One region of the Brachybacterium sp. NBEC-018 genome, then DNA from elsewhere that is predicted to be linked to it. Evidence: riboswitches for the same ligand, from Rfam matches in the RefSeq annotation. Region 1 holds a riboswitch; each other region holds the start of a gene.
The links. Region 1 has a riboswitch for thiamine pyrophosphate ahead of thiM (hydroxyethylthiazole kinase). Riboswitches for the same ligand answer to the same signal wherever they lie in the genome.
Positions count from the first base shown of each region.

Region 2: another riboswitch for thiamine pyrophosphate. It lies ahead of thiC (phosphomethylpyrimidine synthase ThiC); the one in region 1 lies ahead of thiM (hydroxyethylthiazole kinase).
Region 3: another riboswitch for thiamine pyrophosphate. It lies ahead of NLU66_RS14205 (ECF transporter S component); the one in region 1 lies ahead of thiM (hydroxyethylthiazole kinase).
Region 4: another riboswitch for thiamine pyrophosphate. It lies ahead of NLU66_RS07235 (MFS transporter); the one in region 1 lies ahead of thiM (hydroxyethylthiazole kinase).

Region 1 covers NZ_CP100650.1:2,965,527-2,969,856, forward strand. The annotation lists gene NLU66_RS13445 (Gfo/Idh/MocA family protein) at 1-162, shown strand, start outside; gene NLU66_RS13450 (GntR family transcriptional regulator) at 332-1,009, shown strand; gene NLU66_RS13455 (MFS transporter) at 1,006-2,202, shown strand; TPP riboswitch at 2,283-2,377, shown strand; gene thiM (hydroxyethylthiazole kinase) at 2,368-3,186, shown strand; gene thiE (thiamine phosphate synthase) at 3,192-3,851, shown strand; gene NLU66_RS13470 (bifunctional hydroxymethylpyrimidine kinase/phosphomethylpyrimidine kinase) at 3,848-4,330, shown strand, end outside.
Region 2 covers NZ_CP100650.1:153,130-157,459, forward strand. The annotation lists gene NLU66_RS00660 (ABC transporter permease) at 1-135, shown strand, start outside; gene NLU66_RS00665 (glycine betaine ABC transporter substrate-binding protein) at 138-1,172, shown strand; gene NLU66_RS00670 (hypothetical protein) at 1,191-1,841, opposite strand; TPP riboswitch at 2,021-2,134, shown strand; gene thiC (phosphomethylpyrimidine synthase ThiC) at 2,132-3,883, shown strand; gene NLU66_RS00680 (MFS transporter) at 3,953-4,330, shown strand, end outside.
Region 3 covers NZ_CP100650.1:3,124,596-3,128,925, forward strand. The annotation lists gene NLU66_RS14195 (M13 family metallopeptidase) at 1-1,236, shown strand, start outside; gene NLU66_RS14200 (hypothetical protein) at 1,256-1,828, shown strand; TPP riboswitch at 1,843-1,947, shown strand; gene NLU66_RS14205 (ECF transporter S component) at 2,004-2,594, shown strand; gene NLU66_RS14210 (ATP-binding cassette domain-containing protein) at 2,605-4,330, shown strand, end outside.
Region 4 covers NZ_CP100650.1:1,620,251-1,624,580, forward strand. The annotation lists gene NLU66_RS07225 (prolyl oligopeptidase family serine peptidase) at 1-1,257, opposite strand, end outside; gene NLU66_RS07230 (hypothetical protein) at 1,358-1,840, shown strand; TPP riboswitch at 1,961-2,053, shown strand; gene NLU66_RS07235 (MFS transporter) at 2,045-3,430, shown strand; gene NLU66_RS07240 (class I SAM-dependent methyltransferase) at 3,437-4,045, opposite strand; gene NLU66_RS07245 (GNAT family N-acetyltransferase) at 4,088-4,330, shown strand, end outside.

The sequences.
Region 1 (4,330 bases):
CGTCCCCATGTGGCGAGCGGCGAGCTCGGCTACCACGTGCTCGACATCATGCTCTCGGCCGAGGAGTCCGCGGCCTCGGGCGAGTTCGTCACGGTCGCGAGCTCGGTCGGCGCGGTCCCGCCGGTCCCGGCGGACTTCGACCCCTTCGCCAGCACCCTCTGAGACCCGGCGGGCCCTGCCCGCCGCCTCGACACCGGACCCCCGGGGAGCCCCGCTCCTCGGGGGTCCGGTGCATCCGGGCCGCCCGCAGGCCCGCAGCGGCCGGCCGGCCGACGTCTCACTCCTCACCCCAATGCATCCCTTGATGCATGCATCATCTAGGGTCGGGGGCGTGAACATCGCCTACGCCCTCCCCTGGAGGAACCCCGACCGGGGCACCCTCGCCCGCCGCGCCGCCGCCGAGGCCGCCCGCCGCATCGTCGAGGGCGATCTGCCCGCCGGCGAGCTGCTGCGCGAGAGCGACCTCGCCGAGGCCACCGGCATCAGCCGCACCCCCGCCCGCGAGGCCATGCTGCAGCTCGAGCGCTGGGGCCTCGTGCGCCTGCTCCCCAAGAAGGGCGCCCTGGTCACCACCGTCACGCCGCGGGAGCGCCGGGAGCTGATCGCCGTGCGCACCATGCTCGAGGCCTCCGCCGGCGCCGCCCTCCTCTCGAGGCCCGACGCCATCCCCGCCCTCGCCGAGGAGCTCGCGGAGCTGCTCTCCCAGCAGCGCGCCGCCGCGACCGCCCAGGACCCGCTCGCCTTCGCCGCCGCGGACCTCGACTTCCACCTCGCCCTCATCGCCGCCGCGGACAACAGCGTCGTCGCCGGGATCTGCGAGGACCTCGGCCCCCGCTTCGCCCGCCTCACCGCGGCCGTCCTCGACGAGCGCAGCGGCACCATGCCCGCCCTCCTCGCCGAGCACGAGGAGCTCGCCGCGCTCCTCACCGCGGGAGACCCGGCGGCCTTCGCCGAGCGCCTGCGCGCGCACGTCGAGGACGCCTACGAGCTCGACGGGGGCGCACGATGAGCCGCACCGCGATCCGCGCCCCCTGGAGGCTCGTGGTCCCCGCGACCTTCCTGCTCGCCTGGGGCGGCAACCACTTCACCCCGCTCCTGCACGTCTACGAGTCCGTGGGCCACTACGCCGCCTGGCAGGCGAACCTCCTGCTGGGCACCTACGTCGCCGGGCTCGCCCCCGGCCTGCTCGTCGCCGCCGCGCTCTCCGACCGTCACGGCCGCCGCCCCGTGATGCTCGTGGGCATGGCCGCGACCGTGCTCGGCAGCGCGCTGCTCGCCGCGAGCCCCCATGTCTTCGCGCTGCTGTGCCTGGGCCGGGTGCTCGCCGGTCTCGGGGTGGGCGCCGCCATGTCCGTCGGCACGGCCTGGATGAAGGAGCTCTCCTCGCCGCCGTACGAGATCGGCGCCCCGGCCGTCGCGGGCGCCCGCCGCCCCTCCCTCACCCTCACGCTCGGCTTCGCGCTCGGCGCCGGGGTGAGCGGGCTGCTCGCCCAGTTCGCCCCGCTCCCCGAGGTCCTCCCCTATCTCGTGCACGGCGGTCTCGCGCTGCTCGCGACCCCGCTGCTCCTGCTCGCCCCGGAGACCCGTCATGCCGACGCGCCCGCCGCCGGCCACTGGTGGCAGGACCTCCGCGTGCCCGCCGCCGGGCACCGCCGCTTCACCCGCGCCGTGGTCCCCGCGGCGCCGTGGATCTTCGGCGCGGCCGGCGTCGCCTACGCGGTCATCCCCGCGAGCGTGCAGCACCACCTCGGCGAGAGCGCGACGCTCTACGCGACGGCGCTGACGGTGCTCACCCTCGGCACCGGCGCCGTCGTGCAGTCCTTCGTGCCGCGGCTGGACCGCCTCACCGGCGGCCGCTCCCTGCCCGTGGGCCAGGCGGCCATGTGCGCGGGCCTGCTGCTCGCGGTGCTCGCGACGGCCATCGGCAGCCCGGTCCTCGGCATCCTCGTGGCGATGGTGCTCGGCGCCGCCTACGGCACGCTCGTCGTCGCCGGACTGCTGCAGGTGCAGAGCATCGCGACGGCAGAGGACCTCGCCGGGCTCACCGGCGTCTACTACGCCCTCGCCTACCTCGGGTTCCTGCTGCCGACGATCCTCGCCGCACTGCTGCCGCTGCTCGCCTACCCCGCCTCGCTCTCGATGCTCGTGGTGCTCTGCGCCCTCTGCCTGCTCCTCGTGCGGCGCGGCCTGCGCACCGCCTGAGGCGCTCCCCTCCGGGGGCGACGTCGGCCGCCCGGCCACGGACGCCGCCCCCGCGCGGGCGCCGATCACGTACGGTGGCCTGCAGTGACACGGGGTGCCCGAGGACCGGGCTGAGATGACACCCGTCGAACCTGATCTAGCTCGGACTAGCGAAGGGATGTCGCCATGACACTCGCGCACGCCTCTGCCCCCACCGACCCGGCGGTCCTCGCGGCCGCCCTCGAGGAGGTCCGCACGCGGGTCCCCCTCGTGCAGTGCCTGACCAACGTGGTCACCACGAACCTCGTCGCGAACGCACTGCTCGCCGTGGGCGGCTCCCCCGCCATGGTCGCGGTGCCCGAGGAGGCCGGCATCTTCGCGGGGATCGCCGACGGCGTCCTCGTGAACCTCGGCACCGCCGGCGCCGAGCAGCGGGAGGCGATGGTCGAGGCCGTCGCCGCCGCGCGCACCGCCGGCACCCCCTGGGTGCTGGACCCCGTCGCCGTCGGGACCCTGCCCGTGCGCACGGCCCTCGCCGCGCGGCTCGTGACCGAGCAGCCCGCGATCATCCGCGGCAACGCCTCCGAGATCCGCGCCCTCGCCGGGCTCTCCGCCGGCGGCCGCGGCGCGGACTCGATCGACTCCGCCGACGACTCCCACGAGGCCGCCACGTCCCTCGCCCGCAGCACCGGCGCCGTCGTCGCCGTCTCCGGTGCGGTGGACCTCGTGACCGACGGGGAGAGCGTGGTGCGCGTCGCCACCGGCAGCCCGCTGCTCACGAAGGTCACGGGCGCCGGCTGCGCGCTCGGCGGGATCACCGCGGCCTTCGCCGCCGTGGTCGAGGACCACCTCGTCGCCGCGGTCGCCGCGACGACCGTGCTGACCCTCGCCGCCGAGCGCTCCGCCCGCACCGCCGAGCACCCGGGCTCCTTCGCCGTCGGGCTCCTCGACGGGCTCCACGCGCTGACCGCCCAGGACGTCCGTGACCAGGCGAAGGTGCGATGACCACGATGAGCACCCCTCCTGAGATCGACCTCTCCCTCTACCTCGTCGTGGACCGCCCGCAGCTCGAGCGGGCCGGCCACGACCCCGTCACCGCCGTGCGGGACGCCGTCGCCGGCGGTGTCACGGCCGTCCAGGTGCGTGACAAGCAGCTCCCCACCCGGGACACGCTCGCCTTCTGCGCGGCCCTCGCGGAGACCCTGCCCCCGTCGGTCGCGATCATCGTCGACGACCGCGTCGACGTGGTCCTCGCCGCCCGCGCGAACGGGGTGCGGCTCGCCGGGGTGCACGTCGGCCAGTCCGACCTCCCCGCGCACCTCGTGCGCCGGCTCCTCGGGCCGGACGCCGTCATCGGGGTCTCCGCGCAGACCGCCGCCATGGCCCGCGAGGCCGAGGCCGCCGGTGCGGACCACCTCGGCATCGGTGCCGTCCACGGCACCACCACCAAGGCGGACGCCCCCGCCGTGATCGGGGTCGAGGGCGTCGCCGCCGTCGCCGCCGCGACCGCTCTCCCCGCCGTCGCGATCGGCGGGATCAGCGCCGCGGACCTCCCCGACCTGCGCCGCGCGGGCCTCGACGGCGCGGCCGTCGTCTCCGCGATCTGCTCCTCCCCCTCCCCCTTCGACGCGGCGGCGGAGCTGCGCCGCGCCTGGGAGGGCGCCCGATGAGCCGTCCCGTCCCCCGCGTCCTCAGCATCGCCGGCACCGACCCCACCGGCGGCGCCGGCATCCAGGCGGACCTCAAGTCGATCGCCGCGAACGGCGGCTACGGCATGGCGGCGACGACCGTGCTGGTCGCCCAGAACACCCGCGGCGTGCGCGAGGTGCACGTGCCGCCGCCCGCCTTCCTCGACGCGCAGCTCCGGGCGGTGAGCGAGGACGTCACGATCGACGCCGTGAAGATCGGCATGCTCTTCGACGGCACGATCATCGACACGGTCACCGCCTGGCTGGGCGCGGTGCGCCCTCCGGTGGTGGTGCTCGACCCGGTCATGGTCGCCGCGAGCGGCGACCGCCTGCTCGACGACTCCGCCGAGCAGGCGCTGAGGGACATGCTCCGCCACGCGCACCTCGTGACCCCGAACCTCCCCGAGCTCGCCGTGCTCGCCGAGCAGCCCGAGGCGAGCACCTGGGAGCAGGCCCTCGCC
Region 2 (4,330 bases), 1.1 Mb from region 1:
CTCATCACCACCGGCGTGAACCTCTACCTGTTCACGGTGCTCATCGCGGGCGCCCTGCTCATCGCCCTGCTCGCCCTGATCGTGGACTGGGTGGGCCGGGTCGTCGAGCACATCGCCCGGCCGAAGGGACTGTGACCATGCCCCGCATCTCCACCCCCGCGGCCCCCTCCGCGCCGCACCCCGGCGGCATCTCCCGCCGGCACCTCGGCGCCCTCGCGGGCCTCGCCCTGCTGCCCATCGCCGGCTGCGGCCTGCGCCCCGCGACCGCCTACACGCCGGACGTCGCCCCCGGCTCGATCACCCCCATCGAGGGCCTCCCCGCCGACGCCTCGCTCACGGTCACCGGCAAGAACTTCACCGAGCAGCTCATCCTCGGCAAGATCGGCGTGATCGCCGCCCGGGCCGCCGGGTTCCAGGTCGACGACCTCACCAACGTCCCCGGCTCCGTCCCCGTGCGCGAGCTCATGACCTCCGGCGACGCGGACATGACCTGGGAGTACACGGGCACCGCCTGGCTCACCTACATGGGCGAGACCGAGGGCATCCCGGACAAGCAGGCGCAGTGGGAGGCCGTGCGCGACGCCGACGTCGCCAACGGGCTCACCTGGCTGCCGCCCGCTCCGCTGAACAACACCTACGCCCTCGCCGTGCGCTCCGACGCCGTCGAGGAGCTGGGCGGGATCAGCTCCCTGAGCGAGATCGCTGACCTCCCCGTCGAGGACCGCACGATCTGCGTGGAGCCCGAGTTCAACTCCCGCGCCGACGGCCTGATCCCGCTGCTGGAGGACTACGGCATCCCCCGCGACGCCGCCGACGGCGTCCCCGAGGAGAACATCTCGATCTACGACACGGGCGCCGTCTACACCGCGACCGCCCGCGGCGCCTGCAACTTCGGCGAGGTCTTCACGACCGACGGCCGCATCGAGAGCCTGGACCTCACGATCCTCGAGGACGACAAGGGCTACTTCCCCGCCTACAACGTCGCCCCGGTGCTCAGCACCGCGACGCTCGAGAAGCACCCCGAGCTCGCGGACGTCTTCGACCAGATCTCCCCCGCCATCACGGACGACGCCCTGCGGGCGCTGAACCTGCGGGTCGACGAGGGCGGCGAGCTCCCGGCGGACGTCGCCTTCGACTTCATGGTCGAGCAGGGGTTCGTCACGCGCCCCTGAGCGGCCCGCTCCGGCAGGTCACCGCCGCACGGTCCCCAGCAGCCATCGCGAGCCGAGCGCCGCGAGCCACGCCGCGCCGATCCCGATCACCGCGGCGAGTACGAGCTCGACGCCCCACAGCACAGGGCTCGGGATCCCGTAGAACATGACCGCCCACTGCGCGGGGAGGATCAGCAGGAAGCCCAGCACGAGCACGTACGTCACGGGGCTGCGTCCGCGCACGATCAGCCAGCCCAGCAGCCCCACGGCCGGGCCCAGGATCGAGAGGTCCAGCATCCGCGGGAAGGGCTGCGGCATGTCCAGGTCGCCCCGGAGGTACGGGATCACGAGGACCGTCCCGAGCAGGACGGGCACGACGACGACCAGCACGGCGAGCGCCGCCCGCCACAGGGCGGTGGGCGCGAGGGCGAGGCCGCCCGCGAGCACGAGCAGGCCGATCCCGAGCTGGCCGATGCCCTGGAGCCTCAGCAGCGGGTCGTCGAAGCCGACGAACCCGACCGGGGACCATTGCGCGAGCAGGTAGGAGCCGATCACGGTCGCGACGAGGGCCATGCCGTAGCGGGCTCCGTCCCGCCGTTCGCGACGGTCCGGGGCGGGCACGGGCGCGCCGAACTGCGGCCCGTGGAAGCCGGGCCGGGGCTCGGGGAGGCCGGGCTGGGGCTGGGTCATCGTCGCTCCTGGTGGTCCCGCGGTGGCAGGGGCCCACTGTAGGCGCCGCGGTCGCGGAGCACAGCCGATCGGGCAGGTTCGTCGGCCCGTCGGCCCGCAGGTCCGTCGCGATCAGACCGGCCCGTCGGCCCCGCCGACGGACGGCGCCGCCGGCCCTCCCGCTCCTGGGGTACGGTGCTCGCCGATCCCTCGGGTGCCCGTCGCAACGGGCTGAGATCGGACTGTCGCGGTCCGAGTACCGACCGAACCTGCCCGGGTCATGCCGGCGAAGGAAGAAGGAGAGCGACTGCATGTCCGCACGCCCTGAGAACTACCCCACCCACACCCTCGACCACCTCGAGGATCCCGAGCACGGCATCCGCGTGCCCGTCACCCGGATCTCCCAGGACCCCGCCCCGAGCGGCGCGGAGAACCCGCCCGTGACCGTCTACCGCACCGCGGGCCCCGGCTGCGAGCCGGAGGAGGGACTCGCCCCGCTGCGCGCGGACTGGATCCGCGGCCGCGGCGACGTCGAGGACTACACGGGCCGCGGTCGGAGCCTCGAGGACGACGGCCGCAGCGCCGTGCGCCGCGGGGAGGCGAGCGCGGAGTGGCGGGGTGCGCGGCGGGAGCCGCTGCGCGGCCTCGAGGGCCGACGGGTCACGCAGATGCACTACGCCCGCCGCGGGGAGATCACCGCGGAGATGCGGTACGTGGCGCTGCGCGAGGGCTGCGACGTGGAGCTCGTGCGCAGCGAGCTCGCGGCGGGCCGCGCGATCATCCCCGCGAACGTGAACCACCCGGAGGCGGAGCCGATGATCATCGGCCGCGCGTTCCTCGTGAAGGTCAACGCGAACATCGGCAACTCGGCGGTGACCTCGTCGATCGCGGAGGAGGTCGCGAAGCTCGAGTGGGCGACCCGCTGGGGTGCGGACACCGTCATGGACCTCTCCACCGGGGAGGACATCCACACCACCCGCGAGTGGATCCTGCGCAACTCCCCCGTGCCGATCGGCACGGTCCCCATCTACCAGGCGCTCGAGAAGGTGGGCGGGGATGCGAACGCCCTGACCTGGGAGATCTTCCGGGACACGGTGATCGAGCAGTGCGAGCAGGGCGTGGACTACATGACGATCCACGCGGGCGTGCTGCTGCGGCACGTGCCGCTCACGGCGGAGCGGGTCACGGGGATCGTCTCCCGCGGCGGCTCGATCCTCGCCGGCTGGTGCCTCGCCCACCACCGCGAGAACTTCCTCTACGAGCACTTCGACGAGCTGTGCGCGATCTTCGCCCGCTACGACGTCTCCTTCTCCCTCGGTGACGGGCTGCGTCCCGGCTCCCTCGCGGACGCGAACGACGCCGCCCAGTTCGCGGAGCTCGACACGCTCGCGGAGCTCACCGCCCGCGCCTGGGAGCACGACGTGCAGGTCATGGTCGAGGGGCCGGGGCACGTGCCGCTGCACCTCGTGCGGGAGAACGTGGAGCGCCAGCAGGAGCTGTGCCACGGCGCCCCGTTCTACACGCTGGGCCCGCTCGTCACGGACATCGCCCCCGCGTACGACCACATCACCTCCGCGATCGGCGCCACCGAGATCGCCCGCTACGGCACGGCGATGCTCTGCTACGTGACGCCCAAGGAGCACCTGGGCCTCCCCGACCGCGACGACGTGAAGACCGGCGTGATCACCTACAAGATCGCCGCCCACGCGGCGGACGTCGCCAAGGGCCACCCCGGCGCCCGCGACCGCGACGACGCGCTCTCGAAGGCCCGCTTCGAGTTCCGCTGGCGGGACCAGTTCGGTCTGTCCCTGGACCCGCAGCTCGCGGAGCAGTACCACGACGAGACGCTCCCCGCGGAGCCCGCGAAGACGGCGCACTTCTGCTCGATGTGCGGGCCGAAGTTCTGCTCGATGCGGATCTCGCAGGACATCCGCGACACCTACGGGGACATGCCCGCCCAGGAGCGGATCGCGCTCGCGGGCATGGAGGCGAAGTCCCGGGAGTTCCGCGAGCAGGGCGGCACGGTGTACCTGCCCTCCCCATCGGTGCCCGCTCGCCCGTAGGATCGAGGGGTCCCCACCGGTGCCAGCGTCGGCAGCGATGCCCTGAACCACCCCGCGCTGGAGCCCCTGTTGAGCACCTCGACCACCACCCTGCCGCCTGCGGCCCCCGCTCCCCTGCCCCCGGGCCGGCTGCGGCTGGTCATCCTCGCGATGGCGCTCGGCGCCTTCGCGATCGGCACCACCGAGTTCGCGTCGATGGGTCTGCTGCCGCAGATCGCGCGCTCGCTCGAGGTGAGCGTGCCGCAGGCGGGCATGCTCATCACGCTCTACGCGCTGGGCGTGGTGATCGGGGCGCCGCTCGTGACGATCGCCGCGGTGCGCGTGCCGCGGGCGAGGCTCCTGGTGGTGCTCATCGCGCTGATCGGCCTCGGGAACCTGGCCTCGGCGATCGCGCCGAGCTTCACGGTGCTCGCCCTCGCCCGCTTCGTGGCGGGGCTGCCGCACGGC
Region 3 (4,330 bases), 160 kb from region 1:
GAGGGGACCGGCGCCCCCGCGGGGACCTTCGACGTGGTCTCCGTGGGACAGCCCGAGTTCGTCTCCGCGGCCGCGGAGCTGCTCGCGGCCGAGGACCTCGCGGTGCTGCGCGCCTGGATGTCCGTGCACACCGTCTCCGCCTATGCCCCCTATCTCCCCGCGGCGCTCGTCGACGCGAACTTCGCCTTCTTCGGCACCGTGCTCTCCGGCGCGGAGGAGCTGCGCGAGCGCTGGAAGCGCGGCGTCGGCTTCGTCGAGGGCGCCGTCGGCTTCGAGGTGGGGCGCGAGTACGTCTCCCGCCACTTCCCGCCGGAGCACAAGGCGCACATGGAGCGTCTGGTCGCGGCGCTGCTCGAGGCGTACCGCGTCTCGATCGAGGGCCTGGACTGGATGACCGAGGAGACGCGCGCGAAGGCGCTCGAGAAGCTCTCCCTGTTCGTGCCGAAGATCGGCTACCCGGAGACCTGGCGGGACTACGAGGGCCTCGAGATCGTCGAGGGCGACCTCGTCGCGACCGTGCGCGCCTCGCGCCGCTTCGACGCGGAGTTCGAGTACGCGAAGGTGGGCGGCGAGGTCGACGAGACCGAGTGGCACATGACCCCGCAGACGGTCAACGCCTACTACAACCCCGGCCGCAACGAGATCGTCTTCCCCGCCGCGATCCTGCAGCCCCCGTTCTTCGACGCGGAGGCCGACGACGCCGTGAACTTCGGCGGGATCGGCGCCGTGATCGGCCACGAGATCGGCCACGGCTTCGACGACCAGGGCTCGAAGTTCGACGGCCACGGCAACCTCGTCACCTGGTGGACCGAGGAGGACCGCGCCGCCTTCGACGAGCGCACCGCGGCCCTCATCGAGCAGTACTCGGCGCTCTCGCCCCGGGACCTCGACGACGCCCACCACGTCAACGGCGCCCTCACGGTCGGCGAAAACATCGGCGACCTGGGCGGCCTCACGATCGCGGTGAAGGCCTACCTCGCGACCGCGGGCGAGGACTCCCCCGAGCTCGACGGTCTCACCGGCCTGCAGCGCGTGTTCTGGTCCTGGGCGACCGTGTGGCGGGGCCTGACCCGGCCGCAGGAGGCGATCCGCCGCCTCGCGATCGACCCCCATGCGCCGATGGAGTTCCGCTGCAACACGGTGGTGAGCCATCTCGACGCCTTCCACGAGGCGTTCGACGTGCGCGAGGGCGACGGCATGTACCGGGCGCCCGCCGAGCGCGTCCGCATCTGGTGAGCGCGCACGCGGGGCGGGCATGAGGCCCGAGGCGCCGTCGTACACCGACTCGACCCGGCCGTCGGCCGTGGGCTGGACCCGGATCGGCCTGACCGCCGCCTCGGGGGTGGTGCTCGTGCTGCTGTCGCTCGCCCGCGGCGGCGTCCCGGTCCCGCTGCTGGTCGCCGTCGCCGTGCTCTTCGCGCTGCTCGCCGTGTGGACGTGGTCGCACCATGCGACGCGCGTCCTGGTCGACGGTCGCGGCGTGACCGTGAGCCTCGGCGGGTTCTGGCCGCAGGCCACCTGGCCCGTCGAGGACTTCCGCACCGTGCAGCTGCGCGAGCTGGAGAGCTCGGTGGTGGGCGTCACCGTGGGCGGCTACGGCTGGCGGCGCGGCCGGGTCCTCACCCCGACGTCCGAGCAGCTCACCGCCGTCGGCTCGCGCCGCACCCACACGCTCCCGGACCCGCAGGCCACCTACCGGCTGCTCGTGACCCGGCCGGGCACCCAGGTCGAGATCATCGGCCGCGGCGGCACGCACTACCTCCTCTCCCCCGTGGACCCGCGGTCCACCGCGGAGGCGATCGACCAGGCGATCCGCGCGCGACGGTAGACTGGCGCGCGGTCATCCACTGACAGGGGAGCACCGCACGGTGCTGAGAGTGCGCGCATGCGCAGACCCTCGAACCTGAACCGGGTCATTCCGGCGGAGGGAGTCGGGATATCCGTCGCGGCGCCCCAGGCGCCGGACGCCCCTTTCCACGAGGAGAGGAGTCGGAATGACACGCATGAGGACGATCGACCTGCTGGTCAGCGTCGCGATCGGAGCGGCCTTCGGGGTCGCGTTCCTGGGATACGGGGCCCTGTACTCGCTGATCGGGCCGCTCACCGCGGCCTTCAAGCCCGCCGAGGGCATCCTCGCCGGCATCTGGTTCCTGCCCGCCGTGCTCGCCGCGCTCATCGTGCGCAAGCCCGGGGCTGCCCTGCTCGCGGAGCTCGTCGCCGCGACCCTCGAGATGATCCTCGGCGGCCAGTGGGGCTGGGGCACCGTCGTCTCGGGCCTGCTGCAGGGCGGCGGCGTCGAGATCGGCTTCCTGATCTTCGCCTACCGCCGCTTCACGCTGCCCGTCGCGATGCTCGGCGGCGTGATCGCGGCGGCGCTCGAATGGGTGTGGGAGCGCTTCTCCTACTACCCGGAGATGAGCTGGACCTTCGCCCTGCTCCTGCTCGCCTTCTTCCTGGTCTCCGGCGCGCTGCTGTGCGGCGCCCTCGGCTGGGCGGCCGTGCGGGCGCTCGGCGCGACGGGAGCGCTCGACGCGCTGCCCGCGGGCCGGGACCGGGACCGCGAGCGCCGCGCCGCCGCCACGACCGCCGCGTGAGGGCGGCTGCGTGACGGAGCTGCTCCTGGACGGGGTGCGCTGGCGCCCCACGGGCCGGGACGAGCTCGCTCTGGACGGCCTGCAGCTGCGCGTGCCCGCCGGGCAGAGGGTGCTGCTCACGGGGGTGAGCGGGAGCGGGAAGTCCACCGTGCTGCGCGCCCTGGCGGGCCTGCTCGACCCCGAGGCCGGGGACCTCGAGCAGGCCCCCGCCGGGCCCTCCCGCCCCGGGGAGCGGGGGCTGCTGCTGCAGAACCCCGCGCATGCGGTGGTGGGCGCGACCGTCGCGCGCGACGCGGCGATCGGCCCGGAGAACGCGGCCCTCCCCCGCCCCGAGATCCACGAGCGGGTGCGGCGCGCCCTGGAGGCCGCGGCGGTCGACGTCGACGGCTCCCGGGACCCGCTCGCCGTCTCCGGCGGGCAGCAGCAGCGGGTGGCCCTCGCGGGCGCCCTCGCCCTGCGCCCCGAGGCGATGCTGCTCGACGAGCCCACGAGCATGCTCGATGCCGAGGCGGCCGCGACGGTGCGCCGCGCCGTGCTCGCCGCCTCCGCCGGGCGGACCCTCGTCATCGCCGACCACCACGTGGAGCCGTGGCGGGAGCACCTCGACCGGATCGTCGTCCTGGGCCCCGGCGCGCAGGTACTCGCCGACGGCCCGCCCGAGGAGGTCCTCGACCGGCGGCCCGAGCTGCAGGAGCCGGAGCCCGCCGCGGGACCGTCCCCGGAGCCGGAGCTGCGGATCGAGCCGGGGCTGCTCACCGTCGTCACCGGGGCGAGCGGCGCGGGGAAGACGACCCTGCTGCGCTCCCTCGCCGCGGAGCCCGGCCGGCGACCCGGCTCGCTGCTGCTCGTCCCCCAGGACCCCGCGCACTTCTTCCTCGCCTCGACCGTGCGCGGGGAGCTCGGCGACGCGGCGGATCCCGCGGCCGCGGCGGATGCGCAGTCGCTGCTGGACCGCGCCGGCCTCGCCCACCTCGCCGAGGCGAATCCGCACCGGCTCTCCGGCGGGGAGCAGCGGCGGCTCGCGATCATCGCCGCCCTCGCCGCTCGACCGGACGTGCTGCTGCTCGACGAGCCGACCGTGGGCCTGGACGGCGAGCGGCGGGCGGCGGTGCTCGCCCTGCTCGAGGAGGCCCGGGATCGTGGCACCGCCGTCGTCGCCGCCTCCCACGACCCGGTGCTCGTCGCCTCCGCAGGGTCCCGGCACCACCTGGGCGGCGACCCCTCCCCCGCCCGGACGGCCGCGAGCACGGCGGAGGGACCGGCGGCCACCGACCCCGGGGCGTCCGACGAGCCCGATCGGCGGATCCTGCCCGTCCCCCGCCCCGCAACCCGGCCCGCGGACGCGCTGAACCCGCTGACGCTCTGCCTGATCGGCATCCTCGCGGCGGTCGGCTCCTACGCCGTCTCCACCTGGCAGGGCGGGCTGCTCGCCCTGCTGCCCACCGTGCTGCTCGCCCCGCTCGTGCTCCGCTCCGTGCGCGGCGCGGCGTGGCGGCTCGCCCCGGTGCTGCTCTCCGCCGTGAGCCTCGCCTGGACGACGGCGCTGCTGGGCGAGGCGCCGGCCCTCAGCGGCGAGGCCTGGCTGCTGGGCCTCAAGGAGGCCTGCCGGATCACCGCCTTCGTCGCCCCCGGCGTCATCGCGCTCACGAGCCTGGACGTCACGGCCCTCGGCGACGCGCTCGGCGGGCGGCTGCGCTGGCCGGCGCGGCCCGTCGTCGCGGTCGTCGCGGCGCTCG
Region 4 (4,330 bases), 1.3 Mb from region 1:
GGGCGTGCACAGCCAGCCGGGCACCTCGACGCCGTCCACCGTGGTGGTCACCTTCTCGAGGGTGCCGGGAATCGGGCCGACGGCGCCCGGCGTGGGCAGCTCCACGGCGCCCTCCGCGGTGATCCGCACCGGGCGGGCCGGCGTCGCCACGTCGCTGCGCAGGGCGAGCACGGAGCCGTCCTCCGCGGGGGAGAGGGAGGAGAACACGCCGCCCGCGGCGAGCGTGGAGACGGCGCCGGTCGCGGGGTCGACCGCGAGCACCGCACCGGAGGAGTGCAGGTCCCCGCTCACGAGCAGCGTGCCGCCGTCGGCCTGCCACACCACCTGCCCGGCGGTGAGGTCGCCGAGATCCGCCGCGACCACGCCGCCGCCCTCGAGGTCGTGGATCTCCAGGCGCCCGTAGCTCGTGTCCGTCGGGGTGGAGACGGTGGAGCGGGTGACGGCGAGGAGCCGGCCGTCCGGGGACAGCACGGGGGAGTCGTAGCCGTGCTCGTCCGTCGCCTCGAGCAGCGCCGTGCGCTCGAGGGTCGCCGCGTCGATGCGGACCAGGCCGGTGCGGGTCTCCCCGCGGGCGATCCGCTCGGTCCACTCGGTCACGACGGTGCGCCCGTCACGGGAGAGCGTCGCGGAGGCCGTGTGCAGGGGCAGCGTGCCGGCGTCCGGCGTGAGATCCCGCAGCTCGCCCTGCGCGGTGACGAGCAGGAGGTGGCGGGAGGAGTCGCCGCGCTCGTGGTCCCACTGCCGGATCGGCATGCCCGTGTGCCAGATCGTCGTGCGCTTCGCGTCCTTCCGCGCCGCGCGCGCCTCGGCGTCCTCCTCGATTCTCACCCCGGGCAGCACGCTCGTCGCGGCGAGGATCGTGCCGTCGCCGGCCACGTCGAGCAGCTCGAGCCCGCCCGGCGCGTGCGCGAGCACCTGCGCCTCCCCGGTGAGCGGCAGCCGCCAGATCGCCGTCGTCCCCTCGGGCGCGTCCCCCGCGGGATCGGGACGGGAGGAGGTGAACAGCAGCGAGCCGTCCGGCGCGAAGCGCGGCGAGGACTCGCCCTTCTCCGAGACCGTCAGTCGCCGGGCCGGGCCGCCGGCCGTGAGCTCCCAGAGGGAGGGGACCAGGCGGGAGAGGTGCTCGTCGGCCTCCTGCACCACCGCGACCGCCCGGCCGCCCGGGCCCGCGGCGATCGCGGAGACCCGCGGCACACGCAGGAACGCCTCCACGTCACGGAGGTCGAGGGACGGGGAGGCGGGGGCGTCAGCGGTCATCCCTGCACGCTATCGAGCCAGGCCACGGCCGGTGCACGATCACGGTTGCGATGCGGTCACGGACCTCCTCGACGGTGTCCGGCGGGTGCACGATGTGCCCATGGTCCGCCGACGCACCCTGCTCGCCGCGCTCGCCGGAGCGGCCGCCCTCAGCGGCTGCGACGGCCCGGCGACGCGCCCGGAGGACGAGGCCACCGCCGCGAGCTGCATCGACTGGATCTCCCTGGAGACGCCCGCGGACGCGGCGGCGGAGTCCGACGCCGTCGTGCGCGGCACGGTCGACGGACCGCCCGCGACGGGTCGCTACGAGCTGTACGACGTGCCGCTGTGGACCGTTCAGGTCGCCGAGTGGGTCTCCGGAGCCCCGGCGGACGGCGAGGGGTCGAGCATCGAGGTGCTCTCGTTGCCGTACGGCTGCGGGGAGAGCCGCGACGCCCTCACGGGCATCGAGGACGCCGGCGAGGTCTACCTGTTCGTCCGCGCCCGCGGAGACCGGTGGGAGACGGTCACCGGCTACCGCGGGATGGTCCCCGCCGCCGAGGACGGCTCGATGCCGGGGAGCTGGCCGGACGAGATCGGCTGAGGGCGGCGCGCCGGCAGGAGCGGGTCGGCCGACGGCGGTCGGCGCGCCCGGGCCCCGGCGCGAAGACGGCGGTGTCCCGTGGACACGTCGGCCTGGCGCGACCCGCACCCGGGATACTCGATCGCGGACACGGGGTGCGCCGCCGGCGCTGAGATCACACCCGTGGAACCTGATGCAGCTCGTACTGACGAAGGGATGTCCGCCATGCGCTCGCGCCTGCCCGCGACCGATGCACCCACCATCGACGAGGTCGACCACCCCGGCCCCGTCGGCCCGCCGGACCGTCTGCCGCCCACGGGGCGCGCCGCGCTCCGCGCCGGCGTGGTCGGGAACTTCATCGACAACGTCCACGTGTTCCTGCCGCTCACCGCGCTCACCCCCGCGCTCGCCACGGTCGCGGGGCCCGGGGTCGCGGCGGCGACCGGCGCGATCGTCGTCATCGCGATGATGCTCGGTCGGCCCGTCGGCGGGGTCGTCTTCGGCAGGATCTCCGACCGCCTGGGCCGCACCCGCACCACGCAGGTCGCGATCGCCGGCACCGCCGGGTGCGCGCTGCTGATCGCCGCGATGCCCACGCACGAGCTGCTGGGCGCGGGCACGATCGCGCTGATCCTCGGTCTGCGCTTCCTGGGCGGCATCTTCGTCGCCGGGGAGTACTCCGCCGCGATCCCGCTCGCCATGGAGTGGTCGCCGCCGCGCCGCCGTGGCCTCATGAGCGGCCTGATCCTCTCGATGGCGCCGTGGGCGCAGGGGGCGATCGCCTTCGCGACCGCCACGCTGCTGCTGGTGCTCGGGCCGGAGGAGTACGCCGTCTGGGGCTGGCGACTGCTGTTCGTCGTCGGCGCGCTGCTCTCGCTGGGGATGCTGCTGTACTACCGCTCGCACGTCGTCGACGCGCCGATCACCCGCCGCGCCACGACGGACGGGGATACGACGCCGGTGCGGGGCGGCGTCCGGCAGGTGCTCGCAGGCCGCTGGTCCGGCGCCTTCCGGCAGGCCTTCGTCATGATGACGGGGCTCTGGCTGCTCACGAACACGACGGTCCTGCTGCTCACCGCGCGGCTCGGGGAGGGCGGCGCCCTCGCCGCCACCGAGGTCGCGCTCGCCATGGGCATCGCCTCCGTCGCCCAGGCGCTCGCGATGGCGCTCGCCGGGCACCTCTCCACGGTGATCGGCCGGCGCCGGCTGCTCACGCTCTGGGGGATCGCCGCCCTGCTCCTCGGGCCGCCCCTGTGGTGGGCGGCCGTCGGCTCCGGGAGCCTCGCCCGGGCGGCGCTCTGCGCGGCGCTGCTGCAGGTGGTGACCGTCGCCGCCTACGGCCCGGTCTCCGCGTATCTGTCCGAGCGTTTCCCCACGGCCGTGCGCTCCACCGGGTACGGCTCCGCCTACAGCCTCTCCCTCGTGCTGCCGGCCCTGTACCCCTTCTACCTCCCGCTGCTCGCCGGGATCACCGGCCCTCGCGGCTCGGTGCTGCTGCTCATGGTGCTCGGGGCGGCGCTGCTGATCCTCGGCGCCCGGCTCGGCCCGCGCCTCACGCCCGCGGACCTCGACGGGGACCTCGACGCGGTCGCGCTCGCCGGGGAGCGGTGACGGCGCTCAGCGGCGGCGGGCGATGACCTGGTAGGTGTGCCAGTGCTTCCGCCCGGAGAAGGAACCGCCGTCCCACTCCTCCTCGCCGATCTCGATCACGTCGAGATCGCGGGTCATCGCCTCGACCTCGTCGCGACGCAGATACGTGCCCTCGGCGGATGCCCAGTCGTCGTGGTCGCCGAAGAGGTCGACAGCGATCACCCCGCCCGGCCGCAGGGAGCCGACGGCACGCGCCCAGAGGGCATCCCAATGCGATCGGGGCACGAACGGCAGAGCCGCGCAGGAGAGCACGAGGTCCGCGTCGGGCAGGTGCTTCAGCTCCTGGAGCCGCTGGATCAGGACCTGGATCGGCAGCGTCTGCGCGAGCGCGTCGAGCACGGGGCGCACGCTCGGGTCCCCGTCGATCGCCAGCACCTCGCACCCGTTCTCCGCGAGGAACCGGGACTCGATCCCGGCGCCGCAGCCGAGGTCGACAGCGAGCGGCCGCCGCGGCGCAGGCACCCGCTCGCGGAGCGCGGCCAGCGCCCGCCGGGCCAGCGGGCGTGGCGGGCGCCCTGCCTGCGCGGCGTTGTACGCGCTGAAGTCGCGGTCGGAGTCCCGAGGTGGAAGCGCCATGACGGCACCGTACGTCGGGTGCGCCTCCGGGATGATGGAGGGATGGAGATCCCGGTCCAGATCCGTCGCTGCGCCCCGGCCGACGTCGCGCTGCTCGAGGCCCGCGAGCCGGCGGGACAGGGCTTCGCCCGCCATGCGGCCGCGCGCCAGGAGCGAGGGGAGAGCACCTTCCTCATCGCCTGGAGCGGCGAGCTCCCCGTCGGTTCCTGCGAGGTGGACGAGGGGGAGCTCCCTCTGCTCAAGAACCTCAGCGTCGATGCTCCGACACGGGGCCGAGGCGTCGGC